Linked DNA regions of Arthrobacter crystallopoietes. The protein of the gene in region 1 interacts with the protein of each later gene in a pairwise test. Links are inferred from orthologs where the notes say so. Each region holds a gene or a part of one and is shown in the gene's direction. Other genes may lie near its edges.

Region 1 (7,838 bases):
TCAAGCCAAAGACGTTTTTTGCCCGCCGGGGGAGCTCCCCTGGCCCCTGGCTGCCACGTGCCGGGGGTAGATTGGTTACATGGAGTATCTGTGGGTCTTGGCGCCCTCTGCCGGCGTGGGGTTAATCTTCTACTTCGCCATGAAGGCAGTCTTCAACGCCGACCGTAAGGAGCGCGAAGCGCTGGCGGCTGCGGAGCGCGAATCAGACCTCCGCAGCCGCGCGAACCGGAATGACGAAGCCGGACCGGGTTCCCAGGTCTGAGACAAAGCGCCCTGATGCCGGCTAACTTCGGAAGACTCTCACGGGCTGCCGGAAAAGTCAGCCGTTTAAACGGTCTCTATGCTTGGACGTCCGAGACAAACACGGCAAGTTCACCGGCTTTCAGGGTTCCGAGTGCGAGGGCCAGCAATGCCGGGATCAGCAGGTTCGCCGGCCTGAAGACATGCCCCCGCCTCCAGCGCCAAAGTCCTACCAGCGAAATAACTACGCCATAGGCAAGGGCGGCGGCGATCGTAAAGCCCCATCCCTCACCCCAGAAGTACGGCAGGCTGACTACTCCGGCGATCAACAGCTCCCCGATACCCGCTAGGCGCTGGACCGCCGGTTTAGGGTTCTCCGCATAGGGGAACCACGGGAACCGGAAGATGTTGGCGAAAGCGCTGCCCAGCAGATACGCGACGAAGGCGATGTGCGCGAACGCCACGATGATCTCGTATACGCCGAGTCCGTCATTGGCCACCATTGTTTACATACTCCCAGTCTCATCAGGCAAGGTTCTTCCGGAAGAACTCCCGGCAGCCCCGGGCGGTTCCGGACGCATAGGTAATGGGAGCAAGGTCACGGACGCAGCCCTCCGTCAGAACCTGGTCGGAGCGTGACCGTCGAGGGCGTACGAGCAGGCCAACCAGTCCCGGCCGCAAGGAGCGCGAAGCGCCGGTTCGATCAACTCTGAACTTCACCTCAGGCTGGAAGCAGTGGCAGGGCACGACCCGGCATCTAACAGGTGCACCCGAGATACCGCCCCTCCTATGCGTGCCCGGCAGTGAGACGTGCATGCAAAGACGTCGGTGCGGGTAAAGGTCGGCAACCAGCCGGTGTGCTGATTGTTGACGATTTCCGGCCCCGTCGGGGGCATATCCAGTACCGATGAAAGAATGGACCACCACAGGCTGGTCAGGCCCTTGGCCATATGGATGACGCCCCGGCCCGGAAGCCTCCGCCAGGCTGAAGTCACTCCGGCATATAGAACTGTTTGCTGCTGAACGCCAGATCGGTCGCCAGTGCCCACCGGAAGACTCGGAGCACCAGGTCACGCAAGGCACCTATTGGCGGGCAGCGAGGAGCTGCTGCATATAGCCCATTTCTGATTGTTGTGAAGTGACGATCGAGTTTGCCAGGGACGTCACTACCCGGTTTTCGGTTCGCGCCAGGATCGCTTCTGCCATAGTGACTCCTGCTTTGTGGTGGTCGATCATCAGTTCGAGATAGAGACGTTCAGCCTCGGTCCCGCTGGCGGCCTTGAGCTCTTTAAGCTCTTCAGGCGTGGCCATTCCGGGCATCGCCGTGTCCGTGCCTGCGCCGCCTTCTGCCGCTGTATCGCCGTGCGTGGTGTGGCCGGCACCGTTCATCCACGCCATGGCGGGCTGGGTTGCCGCCTGGGGCAGACCCCAGAGTGAGAGCCAGCCGTACATCTGCCCGGCCTGCTGCTGCTGGGAACGGGCAATGTCGTAGGCCAGCTGGTCTATGGCCGGATCCTCGGTGTGGTCCCTGACGATCATGCTCATGTCCACGGCCTGCAGGTGGTGGACCTGCATGTCGCGCGCAAAGCCGGCCTCCGCGCTTCCCTCACCGGGGACGGCGGGCCGGGAAGTCAGACTCCCCAACGCCCAGCCCGCCACAACGGCCAACGTCAGGGCTGCGATGGCGGCAACAACCCGCAAAGAATAGCTCTTCACCCTCAGGCTGTCCGGCCCGGTGCGTCAATGCCGCCGGTGCAGGCAGCGCCGGGTTCGGGCGCGTCCGGGGACTGCCAGTACTTGGAAACAAAGAGGCCGATCCGTTCGTCCTGCGGGGAATCAAGGCCGACCTGGGCTCCCCATGCCGACATCATGATCGGGGACTCTGTTCCTTCCAGCGGCGAGAGAACCGAGTAGGTGTCCGGGATCGCTTCATCCAGACTCTGGATGTCCGCCTCCGAGACCTTGGTCGGGTCGTAGGTCATCCAGACAGCGCCGTGTTCGAGCGCATGAACCGCGTTCTCGCCGGGCACGGGCTCGCTGTAGGTGCCGCAGTTGAGCCAGCGGGATGCATGGTCACCGCCGACAGGCGGCGACTGTTCGTAAGCAACCGCCGCATCGACATGGTCGGCGCTGAGATCGTCGAACGTCTGCAGGCCCGCCACTTCAATGTCCTCCGGTGACGGCGGGGGCGGGTCGTTGATGAGTGCCACCGTGACGAGCGTTCCGACGACCGCCACGGCCGCAAGGCTGCCCACGCCGGCCAGGATCCTGCGTTTGCGGGCCTGCCGGGCCTGCGCTGCCTTGACCTCTCCCAGGCGGGCAGCCCTGTCCTGCCGTGCCTGTTTGGATGCTTTCCCGCTCGTCACGTAGCTGCCCCTTGCTTGTTCTTGTCATGGGCGGCCGGAAGGCCGCGGCTGAACATCCAGCACTGTTGTTTCTAACGTCCTTACCTGAGCAGATTCTACAGGCCGGCTTGAAGGTGTCTGAGAATCAGCGAGACACTCTTGTGCCGGGGAGGCGGAGAAGAGATGAGTGCAGAAATGTTGTAGATATGCCTAGTAATAACTTTTCGGCAAGCCTAAACTTTGTTCACGACCGTGCTTTTCTCCCCCTCCCGGCAGTTGAGGTTTCCGATGCCCGTTTCTCCCGTCCTGACCGGACCGCGCAGCAGGCCGCGCGTCCTTTCCAGGCTCCTGCTGCTTGGCCCGGCCTTTGTGGCGGCCATCGCCTATGTTGATCCGGGCAACGTCGCGGCGAACCTCACCGCCGGTGCGCAGTATGGCTTCCTGCTGGTGTGGGTGCTGGTTATGGCGAACGCGATGGCGGTTCTGGTCCAGTACCAGTCGGCGAAACTCGGGTTGGCTACCGGGATGAGTCTTCCGGAAATCCTGGGCAAACGGCTGCCTGCCGGCCGCCGCCGGGCATACTGGCTGCAGGCCGAAGCCGTGGCCGGGGCAACGGACATGGCCGAAGTCATCGGTGGCGCCGTCGCGTTGAACCTGTTGTTCGGCCTGCCGTTGCTGGCCGGTGGGGTGATTGTGGGGGCTGCCTCCATGCTCCTGCTCGCGGTCCAGTCGATGCGGGGCCAGCGTTCGTTCGAGAACATCATTATTGTCCTGCTGGCGGTCATCGCCGGCGGGTTCATGACCGGTTTGTTCGTCAATCCGCCTGATCCGGGCGAGGCGCTCAGCGGGCTGATCCCCGGCTTCGACGGCACGGCCACCGTGCTGCTGGCGGCCAGCATGCTCGGCGCTACCGTGATGCCCCATGCGATTTACCTCCACTCGGCGCTGGCCCGGGACCGGCATGGCTACGCCGCGGACCCGGAACAACGTCAGCGGCTGATCCGGGCGACGCGCTGGGATGTCGTTGGCGCGCTGCTGGTTGCCGGCGCGGTGAATATTGCCATGCTGCTGCTGGCAGCTTCCAGCCTGCGCGGAACGGAAGGCACCGACACTATTGCCGGCGCGCATGCCGCGATTACCGACGCGCTGGGCCCGGTCGTCGGAGTGGTCTTCGGGATCGGGCTGCTGGCCTCGGGCCTGGCATCAACATCGGTGGGCTGTTATGCCGGTGCAACTATCATGGGCGGCCTGCTGCATGTACGCATTCCGTTGCTGCTGCGCAGATTCATTACCCTGATTCCCGCTCTGATCATCCTGGGGGCAGGGATCGAGCCCACATGGGCGCTGGTGCTGAGCCAGGTGCTGCTGAGTTTTGGCATACCCTTCGCGCTGATCCCGTTGATCCGCCTGACCGGGAACCGCGAGATCATGGGAATCCACGTCGATTCCATCCCGCTCCGCGTGGCCGGCATCGTCAGCGCCGTCCTGATCGTCGGATTGAACTGCGTACTGATCGTGCTCACGGTCTCCGGACAGTAGCCGCTGCGCGCTACCGTTCCTCGCGTCAAGATCCCGTCCGGGATATGGAGCGGCAGCAAGTCCTCCAGCCCTTCATCACGAGGAGAGCCACGAAGCCGCATCCGACTTTCAGCTGCGGCGACGTTTTACTCAGGATTCAACGTTGGTGCAGGTCCTTGTCCACGCATCTGCACTGCTTCCGCCTTCCCGCGGCCGGTTCATGGCCGGGATAAGCAGGCCAGGCCTTCATGCCTGTTCTTCCTGCTAGGCCGGAGGATCCGATGGCCGGAGGGAAGAAACCAGCTGCCCGGGCCGCCGGGTGGACACCAGCCAGTACGGCGTGCGGTCGACTTCGTCCGTGATGCCGATTTTGACCACCGGATCGATCCAGCCGCGGAAGCACATATAGGCGGTCCCGTTGAGTTTCCGCCCACGTTGTGCCGTGGCTTCCTCTGCCTTGTACGCTTCTACGTCCCCGATGAAGCGGCGTTCGATTTCGGCCCGTCCGACCCTCAGGGTCAGGTCCGTCACCGTTATGCGGGGAGTGGAAACTGCCAGCAGGACCGTGAGGAGAACGGCGGTGCAGGCGCTTGCGATGTAGCCCACGGCGAGGTTGATCGGGGCCAGGACCACAATCACCGCGGCTGCCAGGCCTGCGGCGATGAGCCATACTCCCGGGGAAGGCCACAACCGTTCGTCATACAGCACGTGGGCAGGGGCTGGACCGGCCGTACTGTTCCGTTCGCGGGGTACGGGTTCGGCGGTGCCGGATATGCCGGCGTCCGCTGGCACGGGTTTTCGGAGTGTTCCTGTGGTTTTCTTTGTCATCGTGACGGGTTCCTTGCGTTGGAGGGATGTTGCAGGCCGGGACCGCTGACCGGGGTGTGGACGCGGTTTCGGGAAGCGGCGTCCGGTGCCGCGGTCCCGCACCGGCCGGGCGTGCCGGAAGCATCAGTTCGGGCTGGAGGCCGTGGTGTGCGGGAGAGCCTGCGTGTTGCGCACGTGGGCGGGTTCGGGTTCCTGCGCCGCTGCATTGTGCCGGGGTACGGCCGGGGTGTGCTGTTCGGTGATCATTTCCCGGTAGCGGACCCGGCGGATGCGTTTGGCCATGGAGCGCATCAGCAGCACGATGGCCAGCACCATGAAGAAGGTTGCGAAGAATCCGAGCGCTCCGGGGGTGACCTGGTCGGGGTCGAGGCCGGGGCGGAGCTTGGTTTCCTGGTCCGGGAACGGGTTGGTGACGCCAAGGATGAGGTGTTTCATAGGGGTTTCTCCTGCGATGGAAGTGGTACGCCGTGGGTCTGTGGCATGACACGGCGGGTACAGGTGGGGTCTGTTTCAGCCGGTGGCTGCACCGGTGCAGGTAGCGCCGGGTTCGGGTGCCTGGGGGTTTTGGGAGTATTTGATGATGAAGGGTTCGATGCGTTCGTCCTCGGCGTCCTGGACTTCGAGCCGCACGTTCCATGCCGTGGCGGTGACCGGCTCGGACTGGCCTGGTGTGGGGCTGAGCAGGACCGAGGGGTAGCTGGCGGCGATGTCCTCGAGCTGCCGGAGTTCCTTCTCCGGGAGGTTTGGATGGTAGGTCAGCAGGACAGCGCCGTGTTCGAGCGCGTGCAGGGCAAGGCTCTCTTCCACGGGTGCGGCGTAGGTGGTGCAAGCGGTTTCGGCACGGGCATGGTAGTTTCCGGCGGCCTCCTGCTTGTCCCCTGTCGTGGCCCCGGCTTGCGGCGACGGGACGGTGTAGGGCTGGATTCCTTCAATAGGACGTTGTGCGGCGCCTTCGATTGCTGCCTGGCGCTGGGCCTGTCCTGCCACGGCCGTGATGATGACGGCTGCGGCTGCGGCGGTTGTCAGGGCACCGGTGCCGTAGGCGAACATTCTCCGTCGGCGGACAGCACGGTTGCGGGTGCGGGTTTGCGCAAGTTCCAAAGCACGGTCGAGGTCATGGTTTTCTGATGGGTACACGCTGGTCCTGGTAGATCATTTGCCGTTACGGCGTGCCGGCAGCAGGGCTGGTGGCATCGTCCGGTGGTGCGGCCATGGCCGGTGCCGCGTCTGGGCAGGATGCTCGAAGCAACTATCCCGGGCGCGGTTTCCGGCGTGATGCGGACACGGATTTCGGGCGGACATGGTGGAAGCCACCGGGCGCGTGTCAGGTCCGGCTGATGGAAAGCCGGTGCAGTGAAGGGGGTTCCGCGGCGAACGGCAGGCCCGGGTTTGGTCCCGGGGCGGAGTACGGGCCGTATCCTGGAACAGGTGTCCCGGTGCCGGCCGGCACGGGGAACAGTGTTGTGGCGGGATTCGCGATGAGGCACTGCTCGCCGGCACCGGATTCGGCCGGACAGACGCCCGGGTGCGCGTCGGCAGGGGGAACAACGCGCTGGTCTTCTTCCGCGGTTGCGTGCTGGGAAGGGCCGGATGAGATCATGCCGGCCTGGTTTGCGGGGTGGAGCTCGGCGGCGGATGCCGTAGCGGGCCCGTTCCACAGGTGCAGTCCCAGAAGCGAAACGACCAGCACGATCAGCAGGACGGCAGCACGCCATCCGGACGGAACGGCAAGGAATGCCGATCCGGGGAACGCGCTTGTTTGCCTCATGCTGCCTCCCATCGTTTCAGTGCCCCTAACAGGATAAGCCGGATGCCGCCGCCTGCCTGACACTCCGGCTGCCGGTGGGTTTCCTCAGGTATCGGTCCCGGTCCTGGGCTGCAGGAAGGCGCCCAGGACGAACGCCGCCACCCCTGCCGTGACGAAGATGTCGGCGAGGTTGAAGGTGGGAAACCAGCCGGTGTGCAGGTAGTCAACGACACCGCGCCCGTCGAGCCGGTCGATGAAGTTGCCCAGGGCGCCGCCCAGCAGCAGTCCCGCGCCGGCCCGGGACATCCGGGCCATGGTGGGTGCCGACGAGAGGGCGTACCAAGCCAGGCCCGCAATGATCAGGCCGGTGGCTGCGATGATCACCCAGTCAGGCAGATCCGCGCCGAAGCTGAACGCAACCCCTGGGTTGTACAGCAGCCGGAAATTGATTACCCCCAGATCGATCAGTTTCCCGCCGGAGAGCAGTGCCTCGGCCGCTGCCTTGACGGCCAGGTCTGCGCCGGCCAGCACCGCCGCCCAGACCAAGAGTTCTACCCGGACCCGGCGGCCGGCGTACCGGACCGGTTTTCCCGGCCCGGGGCGTGGATTCGGCGCTCATGCTGCCGGTTCCAGCGCGCGAGTCTTCGCCGGAGCGAGGACGGTTTTGCGGCTGATCCGGCCGGCCCGGACGCCGTTGGCGATGACGACGATTTCCGCCAGTTCGTGCACCAACACGACGGCGGCCAGTCCGAGCACCCCGAACAGGGCCAACGGGATCAACACGGCGATCAGCAGCAGGGACATGCCGACGTTCTGCAGCATGATGCCCCGGGTCCGGCGTGCGTGGTCGAGTACCTGGGGCAGGTGGTTCAGGTCTTCGCCCATCAGCGCAATGTCGGCGGTCTCGATGGCCACGTCGGTGCCCATGACGCCCATCGCGATGCCGGTATCGGCGGTGGCCAGGGCGGGGGCGTCGTTGACGCCGTCGCCGACCATCGCAGTGGGCATGCGTGATTTGAGCATGCGGATGATCTCTGCCTTGTCCTCGGGGCGGAGGTCGGCGTGGACTTCGCTGATGCCGGCGGCCTTGGCCAGGGCGGTGGCGGTGATGGTGTTGTCGCCGGTGAGCATGGCCGTGGTGTACCCGGCCTTGGTGAGCC
Region 2 (5,405 bases), 3.9 Mb from region 1 along the record:
GGTCCGGTCCACCTGGACGAGCACCTCAGCCGTGCCAAGTTCCAGGAACTGACCAAGGACCTGCTGGACCGCACCAAGAAGCCGTTCCACGACGTCATCAAGGAAGCAGGCATCAAGGTCGGCGACATCGACCACATCGTTCTGGTCGGTGGCTCCACCCGTATGCCGGCCGTGGTCGACCTGGTCAAGGAAATGGCCGGCGGCAAGGAGCCCAACAAGGGTGTGAACCCGGATGAGGTCGTCGCCGTGGGCGCTGCCCTGCAGGCCGGCGTGCTGAAGGGTGAGCGCAAGGACGTGCTGCTCATTGACGTCACCCCGCTTTCCCTGGGTATTGAAACCAAGGGCGGCGTAATGACCAAGCTGATCGAGCGCAATACGGCCATCCCGACCAAACGGAGCGAGACCTTCACCACCGCGGATGACAACCAGCCGTCCGTGGCCATTCAGGTCTTCCAGGGCGAGCGCGAGTTCACCCGAGACAACAAGCCGCTGGGCACCTTCGAGCTGACCGGCATCGCCCCGGCTCCGCGCGGCGTGCCCCAGGTCGAGGTCACCTTCGACATCGACGCCAACGGCATTGTGCACGTGTCCGCCAAGGACAAGGGCACCGGCGCCGAGCAGTCGATGACCATCACGGGCGGTACCGCACTGTCCAAGGATGACATCGACCGCATGGTCCGCGAGGCCGAAGAGCACGCCGCCGAGGACAAGAAGCGCCGCGAGGCCGCCGATGTCCGCAACTCGGCCGAGCAGTTGGCCTACTCGGTGGACAAGCTGCTCGCCGACAACGACGACAAGCTGCCCGAAGAAGTCAAGACCGAGGTCAAGACAGACGTCGACGCCCTGAAGGCCGCCCTGGAGAAGCAGGACAACGACGACGAGGTGAAGTCCGCGTTCGAGAAGCTGCAGGCTTCCCAGACGAAGCTCGGCGAGGCCATCTACTCGCAGGCCCAGGCCTCGGGCGCAGCCGGCGAAGGCGCACCCGGAGCAGAGGGTGCCGCGGGCGAGGGCTCGGGCAAAGCGGACGAGGACATTGTCGACGCCGAAGTTGTCGACGAAGACGAAGAGAAGAAGTAACTATGGCCAACCACGGTAACGAGCACGAGCACGAGTCAGAGCCGGTGAGCTTCCGCGACAACCGCAAGATTGACCCGGAGACGGGCAAGGTCCGTGGCCAGGAAGCACCTGCCGATGCGGAGGCAGCCGATGAGGCTGCCGCCGCGGAGGCACCCGCAGCCGAGGGTGTTGACGGAGATGCACTGTCCCAGGCCGAGGCGATCCTGAACAGCACCGACGTCCCCGCAGGGGAGTCGGTGGCCCAGGGCGTGGATTCGGAACAGGCCGCCGAGTTGAGGAATGACCTGCTGCGCCTTCAGGCGGAGTACGTGAATTACCGCAAGCGTGTGGAGCGGGACCGCGCGGTGGCTGGCCAGATGGCCATCGTTGGCGTCCTCAACTCGCTGCTTCCGGTACTCGACGACATCGACGCCGCACGCCAGCACGGAGACCTCGAGGACGGACCCTTCGCCGCTATCGCGACGAAGCTGGAAAACGTCTTGAAGGTCTACGGACTGGAGCCAATCTCCGAGACGGACGTGGAGTTTGACCCGAACGTCCACGAAGCGCTGATGCAGCAGCAAAGCGCAGATGTCCAGGTTGATTCAGTCAGCCAGATCCTGCGGACCGGGTACAAGGCCGGGGAGCGCGTCCTGCGTGCTGCCCAGGTGATTGTGGCTGTACCGGCCGAGTAGCACCGTATGAAGCCGGGGACGTCGTAAGGCGTCCCCGGCTCTCATGGGCTCTTGGCCACCATAGACTTTGAACTACGTGAAGGGAGGCGCCTGAATGGCTAGCCAGGATTGGGTCGAGAAGGACTTCTACAAGATCCTTGGTGTCTCCAAGGACGCGTCGGACGCCGACATCAAGAAGGCCTACCGCAAACTTGCCCGGAAGTACCATCCGGACACCAACTCCTCCGACGCCGCGGCTGAAAAGATGTTTAAGGACGTCTCCGAAGCGTATTCGGTGCTCTCCGATCCGGAGGAGCGCCAGCAATACGACGCCATCCGGGCGATGGGCAGCGGGGCCCGCTTTACGGCCAGCGGGGCAGGCGCGCCGGGCGGCGGCGGATTCGAGGACATTTTCGGCAGTATGTTCGGCCAGAGCACGCGCGGGCGTTCATCCGGCGGGTTCGGTAACGGCAATATTCCGCCCGAGTTCGCCGACCTCTTTGGTGGCGGCTTCGGCGGCGGCTTCCAGCCTCCGCAGGCACCCCCGCGCAAGGGTGCGGACCGGACCGCATCAACCAGTATTTCGTTCGCCGGTTCCATCAAGGGGACCACCATCGGGTTGCGCGAGCCCTCCGGCGAGGTCATCGAGGTCCGGATTCCTGCGGGTATCAAGGACGGCCAGAAGGTCCGCGTCCGTGGAAAGGGCCAGCCAGGCCCTGCCGGTAACGGCGATCTGATGGTGACCGTGAATGTCCAGCCGCACAGTTTCTTTACCCGTGACGGGGACAATATCCGGATCCATGTCCCCGTATCCTTCGACGAGGCGGCGCTCGGCGCGCAGATCGAAGTACCCACCCTGAACGGCGAAACGGTTAAGGTGAAGGTACCTGCCGGAACTCCGTCCGGACGGACCCTGCGCGTGAAAGGCCGGGGCGTGAACACGTCCAAGGCTACGGGGGATCTGCTGGTGACTATCGACGTCGTTGTTCCGCAGAACCTGAACAAGGAAGCTCAGGAAGCAGTCAAGGCCTTCGCTGCGGCCACTTCGGGTGCAAACCCGCGTGAGAACCTGGCGGCTAAGGCCAGGCTGTAGCCGGAAGAATGGAGAAAGCAATGGGTATTGACCGCAACGCCCCTATTTTTGTGATCTCCGTAGCGGCCGAACTCGCAGAGATGCATCCGCAGACCCTGCGCCAGTACGACCGGCTGGGACTCGTCTCGCCCTCCCGCCAGCGCGGCCGCCAGCGCCGCTATTCTCAACGCGACGTGGACACTTTGCGTGAGGTCCAGCGGTTATCGCAGGAAGGCGTATCGCTGGAGGGCATCAAGCGGATCCTGGAACTGGAGAACCAGGTGAACGCCCTGCGATCCCGGGTGCAGGAACTGACTGCCGAGCTCGAAGGCACGCGCCGGCAGAGCGGAACGGAAACCAGCCGGGTGTTCGCCGCCGGGCTGGCCGGCGACGTGGTCACGCTGGCCCGCGGGAAGCGTCCGCGGCCGCGGAGCCAGGCCTTGGTGGTCTGGCGTCCGCACTCCTGATGGCTGCCCGCCGCGCCAGTTCCATGGCGCCGGCGATCCTGGCCGCCAGCGCAGCGCCGACCCCTGGCACCTCCTGAAGTTCCCCGGGGTCGGCGAGTTGCAGCCCGCCCGGACCGCCGAGCCTTTTCAGGATTGACTGTGCCAGTTCCACGCTGCTGGCTTCCCTCGTCCCGGAGCCGATGACCAGCGCCAGCACCTCCGCATCCCTCAACCTGCGGATTCCCATCCGGGCCATGCGCTCCCTGGGCCGGTCTTCCGCCTGCATCTGCGCAATCGCGCGATGGTTCCTGTGACTTGTCTTCATGCGGCCAACAGTAGGTGCAGACAGGACTGATCCGAAGGCGGCGCCGAGGCAATGTGGACACGGCAGGTGTGGAACGGCCCCTGTGGAGATGGGGCCCGGCCGTAATGAACCACCTGGCAGCACGTTCACTGGCAGTCATGGCGCAGTAACAGTGATGCCCGGGGACGCCAGACAGGCGGAGAGCCCCGCGCGGATCGATACTCCAGGCCTGTTGGCCTCGTCCACCCGCGCGGCGGACCCTCCGCCAGTCTTTCAGCGGATCATTTGGCCGTCCGGGGCCACTACGTACCAGACGTCGTTGACGCCTTGGCCGTCGACGTCTCCCGGTGCCTTGTCGTTCTGCCAGTAGTAGATCGGCATGCCGTCGATGGTCACCTGCTTCTTGCCGTCAGGGGTGTCGATGGTGCCGACTTCCGCGGTGATGCCTTCAACTTCCGGGGCATCGCCTTCGGTCAAGACAGGTGGCCACGCGACCAGGCAGTCGCCGGTGCAGTTGCTGACACCAGAGCCTTTTTCGTCCTTGGTGAAGTAGTAGACGGTCATTCCCTCGCCATCGACCACAATCTCGCCGAGATCGGTTTCGGCAGTCATGAGCTGGGAACCAGCCATCGCCCCGGCTTCACCGGAGGCCGGGGCACTTGCCCCGCCCGGTGCCGATTCGGTGGTCTCGGGCATGGCGGTTGTTTCTTCGGCCGGCGGCGGGGCTTCCGTGCCTGATTCGTCGCCGCCTCCGCATCCGGTGAGGCCGAGAAGGGCTGCGGTCATAAGGGCAGCAGCACCACTGAGTTTGATTTTCATGAGGAATTCCTAACGATCAACCGGGCTGCGCTCGGTCCCGGCCCGCCGGTTGCGGGCCGCTATTGGCAAAGACGTACTGCCGGGCGAAAATGGTTCAACGCCTGGGGGATGTTCTTCTTCCTAGCCGGTGAACCTTTCCGCTGTTGGGCACGTCTTCCTGATTGCGGATGGCTCCGGAACCCGGGCTGTGCGGTCAGGAGGAACATCGATGTCGATGGAAGAAGAAGCGGTCGCGCAGTTGTACCGCGACCATGCGGCGGCACTGAGACGATTCGTGCTGGCCGCCACTTCAGACCCGGACCAGGCCGATGACGTGGTGCAGGAGACGATCCTGCGTGTCTGGAAACTGGGCCCGGAGGTTGAGAACATGCGCGGGTACCTGTACCGGACCGCGCGGCACGTCATTATCGACAACTACCGGCGCCGCAGCAGCAGGGCGCAGGTAACGAACATGCCGGAAGAAGAGCTGGCAACGGCCGATCAAGTGGACCGGCTGTTGCTCAAAGTGATTATGGAGGAAGCCCTGACACGGCTCAGCGTGGACCACAGGAACGTCATTCTGGCGCTGCATTACCAGCGGTTGACCGCCGCTGAAGCAGCCGAGGAACTGCACCTGCCGCTGGGGACGGTTAAATCGCGCGCCTTTTACGGTGTGAAAGCGCTACGGTCTGTACTCGATGAGATGGGAGTCAAGCGATGAAAGGCGACCATGAGCAGCTGCGGGAACTGCTCGGCCTTTACATCCTCGGCGGTCTCCGGCGGGATGAGGCCCGGGCCTTCGAAGCGCACCTCAATGATTGTCCGGTCTGCCGGCAGGAAGCCGCCGAGCTGGAGAGCCTCCCGGGCATGCTGGACGCTGTGCCGCGGGACGAGGCGCTGGAGCTGGCGGAACCGCCCGTCGAAGAAATCGAGCAGAATACCAAGCGGCTGCTGAACGAATTGGTGGTGCGCCGCCGCAAAGCACGACGCCGGGTGGCTGGCTTGGTTGCCGCCGTCGCCGCGGCATCGCTGGTCATCGGTGCGGTCGTGGGGCC

What was found.
Region 2: the proteins of AC20117_RS20710 (region 1) and AC20117_RS02870 interact in binary tests that used the Escherichia coli proteins (3 or more experiments, as listed by UniProt). The link is inferred for Arthrobacter crystallopoietes from one-to-one orthologs.

Annotation. Positions count from the first base shown.
Region 1 is NZ_CP018863.1:4,506,104-4,513,941, forward strand. Bases 2,141-4,998 are described here. They hold AC20117_RS20710 (Nramp family divalent metal transporter), read left to right. Parts: upstream 2,141-2,873; coding sequence 2,874-4,124; downstream 4,125-4,998. Other genes in these bases: AC20117_RS20705 (thioredoxin-like domain-containing protein), read right to left, coding at 2,141-2,606; AC20117_RS20715 (DUF3093 domain-containing protein), read right to left, coding at 4,368-4,931. Also shown: AC20117_RS20690 (hypothetical protein), read left to right, coding at 80-262; AC20117_RS20695 (hypothetical protein), read right to left, coding at 339-743; AC20117_RS20700 (DUF305 domain-containing protein), read right to left, coding at 1,324-1,956; more of AC20117_RS20705, read right to left, coding at 1,959-2,140; AC20117_RS20720 (hypothetical protein), read right to left, coding at 5,055-5,366; AC20117_RS20725 (thioredoxin-like domain-containing protein), read right to left, coding at 5,442-6,068; AC20117_RS20730 (hypothetical protein), read right to left, coding at 6,256-6,699; lspA (signal peptidase II), read right to left, coding at 6,784-7,224; AC20117_RS20740 (heavy metal translocating P-type ATPase), read right to left, coding at 7,294-7,838. UniProt on the Escherichia coli protein: H(+)-stimulated, divalent metal cation uptake system. Involved in manganese and iron uptake. Can also transport cadmium, cobalt, zinc and to a lesser extent nickel and copper. Involved in response to reactive oxygen.
Region 2 is NZ_CP018863.1:592,837-598,241, reverse strand. What follows is about bases 1-2,915. They hold AC20117_RS02870 (nucleotide exchange factor GrpE), read left to right. Parts: upstream 1-1,079; coding sequence 1,080-1,751; downstream 1,752-2,915. Other genes in these bases: AC20117_RS02860 (heat shock protein transcriptional repressor HspR), read left to right, coding at 2,844-2,915; AC20117_RS02865 (DnaJ C-terminal domain-containing protein), read left to right, coding at 1,846-2,823; dnaK (molecular chaperone DnaK), read left to right, coding at 1-1,077. Also shown: more of AC20117_RS02860, read left to right, coding at 2,916-3,269; AC20117_RS24270 (UPF0758 domain-containing protein), read right to left, coding at 3,199-3,495; AC20117_RS02850 (COG4315 family predicted lipoprotein), read right to left, coding at 3,826-4,371; AC20117_RS02845 (sigma-70 family RNA polymerase sigma factor), read left to right, coding at 4,580-5,071; AC20117_RS02840 (zf-HC2 domain-containing protein), read left to right, coding at 5,068-5,405. UniProt on the Escherichia coli protein: Participates actively in the response to hyperosmotic and heat shock by preventing the aggregation of stress-denatured proteins, in association with DnaK and GrpE. It is the nucleotide exchange factor for DnaK and may function as a thermosensor.